Regions from separate parts of the Microbispora maris genome, predicted to be linked through region 1. Evidence: predicted binding sites of a transcription regulator. Region 1 holds the regulator's gene; the other holds the start of a gene.
What was found. The regulator LexA, encoded in region 1, represses DNA repair genes until DNA is damaged. The targets are predictions, from matches to a motif close to TCGAACANNTGTTCGA.

Region 1 (6,436 bases):
CGCCATCAGAAGGCATCGCGCGGCCATCGTCGACTTCCTGCACGCGCTGCGGCAGGGGAAGGTCGGCGACGACGTACGGGACGAACTCGAAGACTCCCGGCGTTTATACATCGAACGGCACGCGGAAGCGCAGATGACAGCTCCCGGCAATGTCCTCGCCGCCGCCGGAGCCTTGAGAGAACATCTGAGCGCCTGGTTCGGCATGGCCAAGCGGCTGGATTCCGGAGCCGCGAAGGACGGCGAATCCGTGGAGGAGGCCTTCGCGCACGGCGAGGATTTCTGGCATCACAACAAACGCCTCCGGTCCATCATGCGCGCCGACTTGGGAATCCCCGAAGACCCGGACGACACCGACGAATAGGCCGAATCGCTACACCATGGTCGCTCGCTGAAGCACTCGAAATCGTCCGCGCGGCCGCGACGGTCTGAAGAACCACGAAGGGGGCCGGCGCACTCGCCGGCCCCCTTCGCTCACGGGGCGTTCAGACAGCGGTTCAGCTGCAGCCGCTGGTGCTGCCGCAGCCCTCGCAGACGTAGCAGCTGCCCGCGGGCCGCATCTTGGTGCCGCAGGTCATGCACAGCGGCGCGTCGGCCGTACGGCCCTGGTGGCTCTCCAGCGAGGCGCCGGCCCGGCGCGGCTCGGGCACCGCGACCGGCGCGGGCTGCCCGGCGGCCGGCCCCTCGGCGGGCTTGGCCTCGATCGGCGCCGGCTGGCCGTTCTCGATGGGCGCCGACTGGGCCAGGGCGGCGGTGTCGACGTCCTGCAGTGCGGCCGGGTCCTCCCCGCGCTGCTGCGCGGCCCGCTCGGAGGCGGAGAAGATGCCCAGCGCCGCCCGGTCCTCGTACGGCAGGTAGTCGAGCGCGAGCCGCCGGAAGATGTAGTCCATCACGGACTGCGCCATCCGGACATCGGGGTCGTCGGTCATGCCGGCCGGCTCGAACCGCATGTTGACGAACTTCTGCACGTACGTGTCCAGCGGCACGCCGTACTGGAGGCCGATCGAGATCGCCACGGAGAAGGCGTCCATCACGCCCGCGAGGGTGGAGCCCTGCTTGGACATCTTGAGGAAGACCTCGCCCAGGCCGTCGTCGGGGTAGGACGAGGCGGTCATGTAGCCCTTGGCGCCGCCGACCGTGAAGCGGGTGGTGATGCTGGGCCGCTGGTTCGGCATCCGCCGCCGGGTCGGCCGCGCGACCTCGACGACCTGGACGACCGGCTCCTGCTCCGCGGTCTCCTGGGAGGCCTCCTCCGGGGTCTTCTTGGCGACCGACAGCGGCTGCCCGACCTTGCAGTTGTCGCGGTAGACGGCCAGGGCCTTGAGTCCGAGCTTCCAGCCCTGCAGGTAGACCTCCTCGATGTCGTCCACGGTGGCCGACTCGGGCAGGTTCACGGTCTTGGAGATCGCACCGGACAGGAACGGCTGGACGGCCGCCATCATCCGGACGTGGCCCATCGGGGCGATGGCCCGCTCGCCCATCGCGCAGTCGAACACCTCGTAGTGCTCCGGCCGCAGGCCGGGGGCGTCCACGACGTGGCCGTGCTCGGCGATGTACTCGACGATGGCCTCGACCTGCTCCTCGAGGTAGCCGAGCCGGCGCAGCGCCCGCGGGATCGTCTGGTTGACGATCTGCATCGAGCCGCCGCCGACGAGCTTCTTGAACTTGACCAGCGCCAGGTCGGGCTCGATGCCGGTGGTGTCGCAGTCCATCATCAGGCCGATGGTGCCGGTCGGGGCGAGCAGCGACGCCTGGGCGTTGCGGTAGCCGTTCTTCTCGCCGAGCCGCAGGCACTCCTGCCACTGCCGGGTGGCCTCGGCGTGCAGGGCCTTGTCCATGTCCTCGAGCGTGCGCAGGTCGTCGTTGGCCGCGGCGTGCTTGCGCATGACCCGCTTGTGCGGCTCGGCGTTGCGCTGGTAGCCGTCGTACGGGCCGACGATCCCGGCCATCTCGGCGGAGCGGCGGTAGGACACGGCGGTCATCAGCGAGGTGATCCCGGCCGCGATGGCCCGGCCGCCGTCGGAGTCGTACGCGTGGCCGGTCGCCATCAGCAGCGCGCCGAGGTTGGCGTAGCCGATGCCGAGCTGGCGGTAGGCCCGGGTGGTCTCGGCGATCTTCTGCGTCGGGAAGTCGGCGAAGGTGATCGAGATGTCCATCGCGGTGATGATCAGCTCGGTGACCTTGACGAAGTTCGCGACGTCGAAGCTGTCGTCGTCGCGCAGGAACTTCAGCAGGTTGATCGACGCGAGGTTGCACGAGGAGTTGTCCAGGTGGACGTACTCCGAGCAGGGGTTGCTGGCCGTGATGCGCCCGGTCTCGGGGCAGGTGTGCCAGTCGTTGATCGTGTCGTCGTACTGCACGCCGGGGTCGGCGCACTCCCAGGCGGCCTGGGCCATCTTGCGGAACAGCGAGCGGGCCTCGACCTCCTCGATGACCTCGCCGGTCAGCCGGGCCCGCAGGCCGAACTTCCCGCCGGCCTCGACGGAGCGCATGAACTCGTCGGAGACCCGCACCGAGTTGTTGGCGTTCTGGTACTGGACGGACACGATGTCCTTGCCGCCGAGGTCCATGTCGAACCCGGCGTCGCGCAGCGCGCGGATCTTGTCCTCCTCGCGCGCCTTGGTCTCGATGAACTCCTCGATGTCGGGGTGGTCCACGTCGAGGACGACCATCTTGGCCGCCCTGCGGGTGGCGCCGCCCGACTTGATGGTGCCGGCGGAGGCGTCGGCGCCGCGCATGAATGAGACCGGGCCGCTGGCCGTGCCGCCGCTGGACAGCAGCTCCTTGGACGAGCGGATGCGGGAGAGGTTGACCCCGGAGCCGGAGCCGCCCTTGAAGATGACGCCCTCTTCCTTGTACCAGTCGAGGATCGACTCCATCGTGTCGTCCACGGCCAGGATGAAGCAGGCGCTCACCTGCTGGGGCGAGCGGGTGCCGACGTTGAACCACACCGGCGAGTTGAAGCTGAAGATCTGATGGATCAGCGCGTGCTTGAGCTCGTGGTCGAAGATCTCGGCGTCCTCTTCCGAGGCGAAGTAGCCGTTCTCCAGGCCGGTCCTGGTGTAGACGCCCACCACCCGGTCGACGAGCTGCTTGAGGCTCGACTCACGCTGCGGGGTGCCCACCGCCCCGCGGAAGTACTTGGTGGTGACGATGTTGGCCGCGTTGACCGACCAGAAGTCGGGGAACTCGACGCCGTGCTGCTCGAAGTTGACCGAGCCGTCCCGCCAGTTCGTCATCACGACGTCGCGCCGCTCCCAGCGGACCTCGTCGTACGGGTGGACGCCCGGGGTGGTGAAGACGCGCTTCATCTTCAGGCCCTTGCGCGGGCGCTTGCCCCCCCGGCCCCCCGTACCCGATACGGTGCCGCTCACGGTCTCCGTCATGACTTCCCCCTCCCAGGGCCCGATGGAGCCCCTTCTCCGGACCACGCTCGTTACAACCACATCGTCGCGCCGCGCCGTCGCGCGCCGCCGTCCGCCTCGTCCCGGTCCCCCGGAAGGCGCCTACTCCTCGCCCGCCGGGCCGTGTGCCGCGCGGAGCCGCTCGATCTCCGCCTCGAAGTCCGCCAGCGTCTCGAAGCTGCGGTAGACCGACGCGAAGCGCAGGTAGGCCACCTCGTCGAGGTCGCGGAGCGGACCGAGGATGGCCAGGCCCACCTCGTGGGAGGCGATCTCGGCCGCACCCGTGCCCCGGATGCTCTCCTCGACCCGCTGCCCGAGCTGGGCGAGGGAGTCCTCGCTGACCGGGCGTCCCTGGCAGGCCCGCCGCACGCCGGCGACGACCTTCTCCCGGGAGAACGGCTCGGTGACCCCGCTGCGCTTGCTCACCATCAGCAGGACGGTCTCCTGGGTGGTGAACCTGCGCCCGCATTCGGGACAGGTGCGCCGGCGACGGATCGCGGCCCCGTCCTCGGCGGCGCGGCTGTCCACGACTCGCGTGTCGGGGTTGCGACAGAACGGACAGTGCACTCCATCGCCTCCCTGAACGCCCATCCCGAACACAAGGTGTGGTGAACTTACACCGGTGTGACTACTAGATGTTGTGGTCCAACCGTAGAAGTGCCCGACCTTGAACGCAAGTCGAACCGGCCTTGGGAGGGGAAGTGCCTGTTCGGCGCGCGTGTCGCACCTCGGGTCACGGCGGCATCACCTGCCCCGCCGATCGCGAAATAGGCCCTTTACGGCGCCTTTCCCCGCCGATTTCCGCAGGGCCTCTGACCTGGACGTACATCGGCCCTGGAAGATCGGGTAAATCGAACACGGGATCGATCGAACTCCCGTACGATGAGGGAGACGGCGAGATCGGCGATTTCGCTGGATATCGAACAATTGTTTGACGGTGATCTTGAATCGCGGTACGGTCGCTCTGTGCGACATGAGGAACACGGATTGAGAGGTGGCATCGTGGGTGACCGAAGTGAGCAAGCGGATGGCGTCAGCGACCTCGCGGTTCGCAGGCGCGACTCGCTTGGCCTCACCCCCAGGCAGCGGAAGATCCTCGAGGTGATCCGCGACTCGGTCCAGCAGCGCGGCTATCCGCCGTCCATGCGGGAGATCGGGGAGGCAGTCCAGCTGACGAGCACCTCCAGCGTGTCGCACCAGCTCACGGCGCTCCAGCGTAAGGGCTACCTCCGGCGTGACCCGCACCGCCCCCGGGCCCTGGAGGTCCGGCTGCCCGGAGAGCCGGTGCTGTGGGTGGATCCGGACGCCACCACCGAGGAGGAGGCCGGGTTCAACCGCCCGACGGCCGCGTACGTGCCGCTGGTCGGCCGCATCGCCGCCGGCGGTCCCATCCTCGCCGAGCAGAGCATCGAGGACGTGTTCGCACTGCCCAAGCAGCTCGTGGGCGAGGGCACGCTGTTTCTGCTCCAGGTCTCCGGCGACTCGATGATCGAGGCCGCCATCGCCGACGGCGACTGGGTCGTGGTGCGGCAGCAGCCGGTCGCCGACAACGGTGACATCGTGGCCGCCATGATCGACGGCGAGGCCACCGTGAAGACGTTCAAGCGCAAGGACGGGCACGTGTGGCTGGTGCCCCACAACCCCAACTACGAGCCGATCCCCGGTGACGAGGCGACCGTGCTCGGCAAGGTCACGGCCGTCCTGCGCAAGCTGTAGCGGCCGCCGGCGCCCCGCGGCACGACGCACCGCGGGGCGCGACGACCACCTTTCCGGCGGCCACTAATCGGCAATTAGGGTGAGTCGGGTGAATCTCGACTCGCTGTCCCTGGATGCGGCCCGCCGCCGTGACGGAATCAAATGGGCTCACGCCGCGTCCGGCGTCATCCCCGCCTGGGTCGCCGACATGGACTTCCCCGTGCCCGAGGCGGTCACGGAGGCCATCGCGAGACGCGCGGCCGCGGACCTCGGCTATCCCGCCTGGCTCGACGAGCCGACCGCCGGTCCCCTGGCGGAGGCGTTCGCCGAGCGCATGGAGGCGCGGCACGGCTGGCGAGCCGATCCGGCCCACGTGCGGTCCTACACCGACCTCAACCAGGCCCTCCAGGTGCTGCTGCACGTCATGACCGGCCCCGGCGACGCCGTGGCGCTGCACGTGCCGGCCTACGACCCCTTCCTCGCCACGATCACCGGGATGAACCGCCGCCTGGTGCCCATGCCGCTGACGGCCGACGGCCGGTTCGAGGTCCCCGGCGAGCCCGTCCGGGTGCTCCTGCTGGTCAACCCGCAGAACCCGTCGGGCCGCTCGTTCACCCGTGCGGAGCTCGAGGCGGTCGCCGCGTACGCCGACCGGCACGGCACGCTGGTTATCGCCGACGAGATCCACGCGGACCTGACGTACGCCCCGGCCCGGCACATCCCGTTCGCCACGATCCTCCCCGAGCGCACGGTCACCCTGACCTCCGCCAGCAAGGCCTTCAACATGGGCGGACTGCACTGCTCCGTGGCCCACATCGGCGCGAAGGACGTCAGGGACGCGCTCGGCCGCCAGCCCGCCCACATCTACGGGGCGCCCAGCGTCCTCGGCGTGGAGGCCACGGTGGCCGCGTGGCGGCACGGCGACGCGTGGCTGGAGGAGGTGCTGACGATCCTGGACCGCAACCGCAGGCGCATCGCCGAGCGGCTCCCGTCGGTCGGGTACCGCATGCCCGAGGCCACCTATCTCGCGTGGCTCGACTTCGGCGTGCCCGGCGCGGCGCACTTCCTCGAGCGGGAGGCCCGGGTCAAGCTCAACCCGGGCCCGAACTACGGAGGCGGCGACACCTTCGCCCGCCTCAACTTCGCGACGTCGGCGGCGATCCTGGAGGAGATCCTGGCCAGGATCGCCGCCGCGCTGGCGTGACGCGCCCGCTCAGCTCGCCGTGCAGCTGACCGAGGACGGGACGCCGTTGCTGCCGGACCAGCTGCCGTTGAAGCCGAACGTGGTCGAGGCGCCGGCCCCGAGCGCGCCGTTGTAGGACAGGTTGGTCACCGTGACG
Region 2 (6,436 bases), on a different contig from region 1:
GCAGGTCGGCCTGCGTGAGGGTGACGACCGCGTCGTGCCTGCCGTACCTGCGGGTGATCTGCTTGCGCACCAGCGGCTGGTGCGAGGACAGGTTCCCGTGCTCCTGCGCGACCGTGATGATCTCCGGGGGCGCGAAGCGCGCGGCGATCAGGTTCAGGCCGGGCCGGGTCCCGATGAGGATGCCGCGGCGGCGGGAGCGGATGTAGCGGACCAGTTTGAGGTCGGTGCGCAGGGTGAACCAGTGGTGGGCCGCCTCGTCCTTCGGCACCAGCCTGCTCGGGAACCGCGACAGCAGGCCCTTGCGGCGAGGCAGCCGGTCGTCGAGGTAGCGGACACGCACTCCGGGAGGAACGGGGAGGAAGGGCTCCTCACGTTCCCGCACGACGCTCACGATCTCGACATCGTGTGTGCGCGCCAGATACCCGGCGAGGTTGAAGACCGTGCGGATCGTGCCGCCCATGCCGTTGGCGTGCAGCAGCAGGATGCGGATCTCGTGGCCGTCGGGCGGCGGCGCCGACCGGGCACGCTGCCGGTCGCGGGCCTCCAGCGCCCGTACCACCACCCTGGCCGCTTTCCTTGCCACCCTGCGGTGAAGAGAAGACACAGTCACGCCCCGTTCGTGTCAGATGAAGATCCCCTTTCCCTATGACGTAACCGACAGTTGTGCCGTTGTTGTGATCTAAGTCACGTTGTGCTTGAAATTCGGTATATGGTCGTCCGTTTGCTGGGGGCGTCCTCCAGTGCGGCGGGCACCAGATGCACGCCGACCGGCTCGAACACGCCGTCCGGGAGATAGCAGCAGGCGCGGTCGGGGGCCCCGATAAGGACATCGCCGCCCGCGCGGGACAGGAACGGGGTGACCCGCCGGGCCAGCGGCTCCTCGTAGTAGACGTCCCCGGCCAGCACGACCTGCTGGGTCGGCGTCCCGTCGAGCAGGTCGCCCCCGGCGACCCGCACCGCGACGCCGTTGGCGCGGGCGTTGAGGCTGACGGCCGCCAGCGCGTACGGGTCGACGTCGTTGGCGACCACCAGGGCGGCTCCGGCCAGCGCCGCGGCGACCGCGACCAGTCCCGAGCCGGTGGCGAGGTCGAGAACGGTGCGCCCCCGCACGATCTCGGGATGGTCGAGCACGTGGCGGGCCAGCGCCTGTCCGCCGGCCCAGGGGCAGGCCCAGAAGGGCAGCCGCCCGGCGCGCTCCCACAGCTCGTACACGCGGTCGTCCTCGCTCCCGCCCCGCGTGGCGTCCGCGGCGATCACATGAAGCCGTATCTCCGGCACGTACGGCACGGTCGCGAGCCCGGTGTGCGCGCGCACGAAATCCTCGGCGTCCCCGGCGTCGTCCTGCACGGTGGCCGATCGTATCCGCACGGACCGCGCTTCCGGGTCACGCCCGCGGGTCACAGAAGCGTGAGCTGCTCGGCGGTCGCGGCCGGTGCGGGCGGGCGGACCGGCCGCTCGCCGAGCCGATGCGCGGCACGAGCGCCGCGTGGGGCCGACCGGCCCACGCCGTGCTCGCGGGCGAGCGCCCGCACGGTCTCGCCGATCCGTTCCTGGTACGCCCTGGGAGCGTAGGCGCCCCTGCCGTACAGCTCCAGGTAGCGGGGGACGAGCCTGGGGTGCTCGCGGGACAGCCAGGCCATGAACCACTCGCGCGCGCCGGGCCGCAGGTGGAGCACGATCGGCGTCACGTGCGTGGCGCCGGCCTCGGCGATGCGGCGCACGGTGGTCTCCAGCGCCCGCGGCGAGTCGGACAGATAGGGGAGGATCGGCGCCATCAGCACGCCGCACGCGACGCCGTGCTCGTTGAGGGCGGCGCACACCTCCAGCCGCTTGCGCGGCGAGGGGGTGCCGGGCTCGACGGCCCGCCACAGCGACTCGTCGGTGAACCCGATCGAGACGGCCGTGCTCACGTCGGTCACCTCGGCCGCCTCGGCGAGCAGGTCGAGGTCGCGCAGGATGAGCGAGCCCTTGGTCAGGATCGAGAACGGATTGCGGGCGTCCCGCAGGGCGCCGAGGATGCCGGGCATCAGCCGGTAGCGGCCCTCGGCCCGCTGGTAGCAGTCGACGTTGGTCCCCATCGCGATGGGCTGCCCGCGCCATCGAGGCGCCGAAAGCTCCCTGCGTACGAGGTCGGGGGCGTTGACCTTCACCACGATCTTCGAGTCGAAGTCCCGCCCGGAGTCCAGGTCGAGGTATTCGTGCGTCCGGCGGGCGAAGCAGTACGTGCACGCGTGGGTGCAGCCGCGGTAGGGGTTGACGGTCCACTCGAACGGCACCCGGCTCGCGGAGGGGACCCGGTTGACGATCGACCGCGCGTGGATCTCGTAGAAGGTGACGCCGCGGAACTCGGGGGTGTCGAAGGTCCTCGTCACGGCCGACCGGGCGAACAGAGGAGTCGGCTCCCTCTGTCCGCCTTCGTCGGTCTCGAGGCGCAGCCCGTCCCATCGCACCCTCCGATTAGAACAGAGGTTCGATCGAGATCGCAACGTGCAACGCGTCGTAAATCGCGGCCCTGGAAACGGCTAACGATCTTCATCGTTGGGCAGAACGTCGGCACATACCTTGCGTTCTGGGAGTGTTGCGCGATGGCCTGGTCGCAGGACGAAGAGCGGATGCTGGCGATGATCGAGCGGCACCTCACGGACGAGGATCCGAAGCTCGCGGCCAGGCTCGAGTCGTTCAACCACCGTGCGGAGCGTGGGCGGCAGGGGCGCGCCTCCGGCCGCCGGCCGGGCCGCTCGACCGTGATCATCGCGGTGAGCTGGCTGCTCATCGCGACGTTGATCGCGACCCTGCTGGTCATGGCACTGCGGCACGACGCCGCCGCTCTCCCCGTGTAGCGCCGGCGTCACCTCACCCGCCCGAGGTCACGACAGGCCCTTGAGGAATCGCGCGGCGACCGGCGCGGCCACGCCGCCGCCCATGCCGCCGGCCTCCACGACGACGGCGAAGGCCACGTCGCCGCGATAGCCGATGAACCAGGCGTGCGAGTCGAGCTTCGGCCCGGTGCCGAACTCCGCGGTCCCGGTCTTGCCCGCCGTCCCCGCGGGCAGCCCGGCGGCGTGGGCGGTGCCCTTGGTGACGACCGCTTTCATCATCGACCGCAGGCCCGTGACGACGTTGCCCGGCAGTTCCCTGGGAGCGGTCTTCTGCTTCAGCGAGGGCACCAGTGTGGGCGGCCGCCAGGAGCCGTCGGCCACCGCCGCGGCCACGGTCGCCATCACCAGGGGACTGGCGGTGATCCTGCCCTGCCCGAACGACTCCGCGGCCAGGTCGGCGTCGCTGGTGGCCTTCGGCATGCTGCCGGCGGTCGCCGGGACGCCGATGCGCAGCGGCTGGTTGAAGCCCAGGCCGGTGGCCAGGTCGTACAGCTTGGCCGCGCTCAGCTTGGTCGCGGTGAGCGGGGCGAAGGTGGTGTTGCAGGAGTGGGCGTAGGAGTCGAGGAACGACAGCGACCCGAACGCCTCGTGGTCGGAGTTGCGGATCTTCAATCCGCCGACGACCGCCTCCTCCGGGCAGGTCACCCGGCTCGACGGGGTCAGTCCCTCGGCCAGCAGCCCGGCGGCGGTGACCGTCTTGAACGTGGACCCCGGCGGATACCTGCCGTCCAGTGCGCGGTTGAACCCGCCCTTGTTGTTCACCACGGCGAGGATCTCGCCCGTCGAGGGCCTGACGGCGACGAGGGATGCGGGCTTGTCCAGGTCGCGCACCGCGTCGGCGGCGGCGCCCTGCACCTTCAGGTCGAGGCTGGTCCGCAGGTCCTTGCCGGGGGAGCCCTCGACGGTGTGCAGGGTCTCGCGGCTCTCGCCCACCACCTGGATCTCGGTGGTGGGGGTGCCGGCGAGCTGCTTCTGGAACGTCTCCTGCAGACCGCCGCGGCCCACGGCGTCGCCCTTCTTGTAGGCGGCGCCCAGCTTCTCGACGTCCTTGTCCGTCGCCTTGTCCAGGAAGCCGACCAGCTGCTGCACCGAGCCGCCCACGTCGCCGCCGTCGATGCGGCCGCCGTCCGCGCCGGTGATCGCGGCCCGCTGCGGCCACGACGTCTTGAGCGCCAGGTGGTTGGTCCCGTCGAGCGCGGGGTGGACGGCGGCCGGCGACCAGTCGACCTTCCAGTAGTGGTCCTTGACCACCAGCTTCAGCGAGCCCTTGTAGGTCCAGTCGCCGACGTTCTTCACGGTGGCCGTGGCGGTGTAGGACGCGGTCGCCCTGTCGTCCTCGGCCGCGCCGGCCCGCACGTCGCGGACGGCGAGCCTCGCCACCGCGAGATTCTTGGTGAGCTCGGCGTACGCCGCGTCGAAGCCGGGGGCGGGAGCGGCGAGCTCGGCCTTCATCGCCGCGAGGTCGCCCCGCGCCCAGGCCGCGGTGAACCGCGCGGCGGTCTCCTGCGGAGTGCCGCGCGTGTGCAGCACGTAATAGGCGCCGCCGGCGGCAGCCCCCGCCAGCACGACGGCCACGGCGGCCGAGATCGCGACAGTACGTCCTCGCGGCACGCGCACCCCCAATGACGGCCTTGCGGTCGGGACCAGAGCCTAGCGGGGTCAAATCGTTATTTACACTCCTGTTTCCCCGGCGCTCTTGACGCTGGCGCCGTATCGGGAGACGTACTCCTGGCCGGACAGGCGCTGGATCGCGGCCATGACCTCGTCGGTCACCCGCCGGCGGTCCCGGGCGTTGCCCGCGTCGCCGGTGAAGATCAGCGGCTCTCCGAACCGCACGCCGATGCTGTGCAGGCGCGGCACCGACGCGCCGGGCGGCAGCACCTTCTCGGTGCCCAGCATGGCGACGGGCACGACCGGGGCGCCGGTGGTCAGGGTGAGCCAGGCCACGCCGACCTTCCCCCGGTAGAGGCGGCCGTCGGGGGAGCGGGTGCCCTCGGGATAGATGCCGAACAACTCGCCGGCCTTCAGCACCTCCACCGCGGCGTCGAGCATGTCCTGGGCGGCCGTGACGTTCTCGCGGTCGATCTCCATCGCCCCCATCGAGCGCATCCACGCCGCCACGAGGGGGTTGCCGGTGAAGTACTCCTTCTTCGCCACGAACCGCACCATCCGCGGCACCACGGCCGGCATGAAGAACGAGTCGAGGACGGACAGGTGGTTGGAGGCGAGGATCGCGGGCCCGTGCGCGGGGACGTGCTCGAGTCCTTCCGTCCGCGGCCGCCACAGCGCGTGCATGACGGGGACGCTGACGAGCTTCAGGGCGGGGTAGAGCACGGCCTCTCCTTCTCCGGTCCGACGCACATACCCTAGGGCGACCTGACCCCCGGATAGGTGTAGGGCCCCTGCAACGGAGCCCTTCGTGTTTTGTACGGCTTCACCATGGTCCCGTCTGTACCTACTAGTATGTACGGCATGAGCGCATCGGACCGCCTGATCGAGAGCACCCGCGAACTGCTGTGGGAGCGCGGCTACGTCGGGACCAGCCCGCGGGCCATACAGCAGAGGGCGGGGGCCGGGCAGGGCAGCATGTACCACCACTTTTCCGGCAAACCAGACCTCGCGCTGGCCGCGATCGGCCGTACGGCGGAGGAGATGCGCGCCGGGGTGGAGGAGATCCTGGGCGGCCCGGGCACGGCCGTCGAGCGGGTGTCGGCCTACCTGCGGCGCGAGCGGGAGGTGTTGCGGGGCTGCCCGATCGGCCGGCTCACCCAGGACCCCGAGGTCATGGCCGATCCGGCGCTGCGGCGGCCGGTGGAGGAGACGTTCGGGTGGCTGCGCGACCGGCTCGCGGCGGTGCTGGCCGAGGGGCGCGACCGGGGCGAGTTCGACGCGTGCCTCGATCCGGCGCGGACCGCCGCGACGGTCGTGGCGGTGCTGCAGGGCGGCTACGTCCTGGCCCGCGCGGCCGGTTCGCCCGAGCCGTTCCATGAGGCCGCCGACGGTGTGCTCGCCCTGTTGTCCCGCGCCTGAGCGCACAAGGAGACCCGCCCGTGTACGCGATGCAGTACGACATCACTCTGCCCGCCGATTACGACATGACGATCATCCGGGAGAGGGTGGCCACCCGCGGCCACGCCCTCGACGACCGGCCGGGGCTCGGGCTCAAGGCCTACCTGGTCCGCGAGCGCGGCGTCGCCGGCTCCCCGGTCAACCAGTACGCGCCGTTCTACCTGTGGAACGACGCCGGGAGGATGGGCGAGTTCCTGGTCGGCGGGGGCGGCTTCCAGGGCATCGTGGCCGACTTCGGCCGCCCGTCCGTGCGGCACTGGACGGGGCTGGCCGTCGAGGCGGGCCCGGCCAGGGGGACCGCGCCCCGTGCGGCGTCGCGGCGGCTGGTCCCGCTGCCGGCCTCGGCCGACCTGACGGAGCAGGTGGCGGCCGCCCTGGCCGGACTGCGTGAGCTGGGCGGCGCCGACGGCCTGCACACCGCGGCCCTCGCCGTGGACCCGCACCACTGGCGGCTGATGACGTTCGCGCTGTGGGAGCGGGAGGCGCCG

Region 2: the regulator LexA is predicted to act here: its motif matches at 2,459-2,474, upstream of AAH991_RS36895 (Rv2578c family radical SAM protein).

Annotation. Positions count from the first base shown of each region.
Region 1 is NZ_JBDJAW010000008.1:118,612-125,047, forward strand. Features, by position in the region: gene AAH991_RS12665 (hypothetical protein) at 1-361, shown strand, start outside; gene AAH991_RS12670 (vitamin B12-dependent ribonucleotide reductase) at 495-3,383, opposite strand; gene nrdR (transcriptional regulator NrdR) at 3,504-3,968, opposite strand; gene lexA (transcriptional repressor LexA) at 4,401-5,117, shown strand; gene AAH991_RS12685 (MalY/PatB family protein) at 5,206-6,300, shown strand; gene AAH991_RS12690 (cellulase family glycosylhydrolase) at 6,310-6,436, opposite strand, start outside.
Region 2 is NZ_JBDJAW010000058.1:18,479-24,914, forward strand. Features, by position in the region: gene AAH991_RS36885 (glycosyltransferase family 4 protein) at 1-562, opposite strand, end outside; gene AAH991_RS36890 (class I SAM-dependent methyltransferase) at 685-1,347, opposite strand; gene AAH991_RS36895 (Rv2578c family radical SAM protein) at 1,398-2,450, opposite strand; gene AAH991_RS36900 (DUF3040 domain-containing protein) at 2,586-2,840, shown strand; gene AAH991_RS36905 (penicillin-binding transpeptidase domain-containing protein) at 2,868-4,490, opposite strand; gene AAH991_RS36910 (lysophospholipid acyltransferase family protein) at 4,551-5,213, opposite strand; gene AAH991_RS36915 (TetR/AcrR family transcriptional regulator) at 5,352-5,909, shown strand; gene AAH991_RS36920 (DUF4865 family protein) at 5,939-6,436, shown strand, end outside.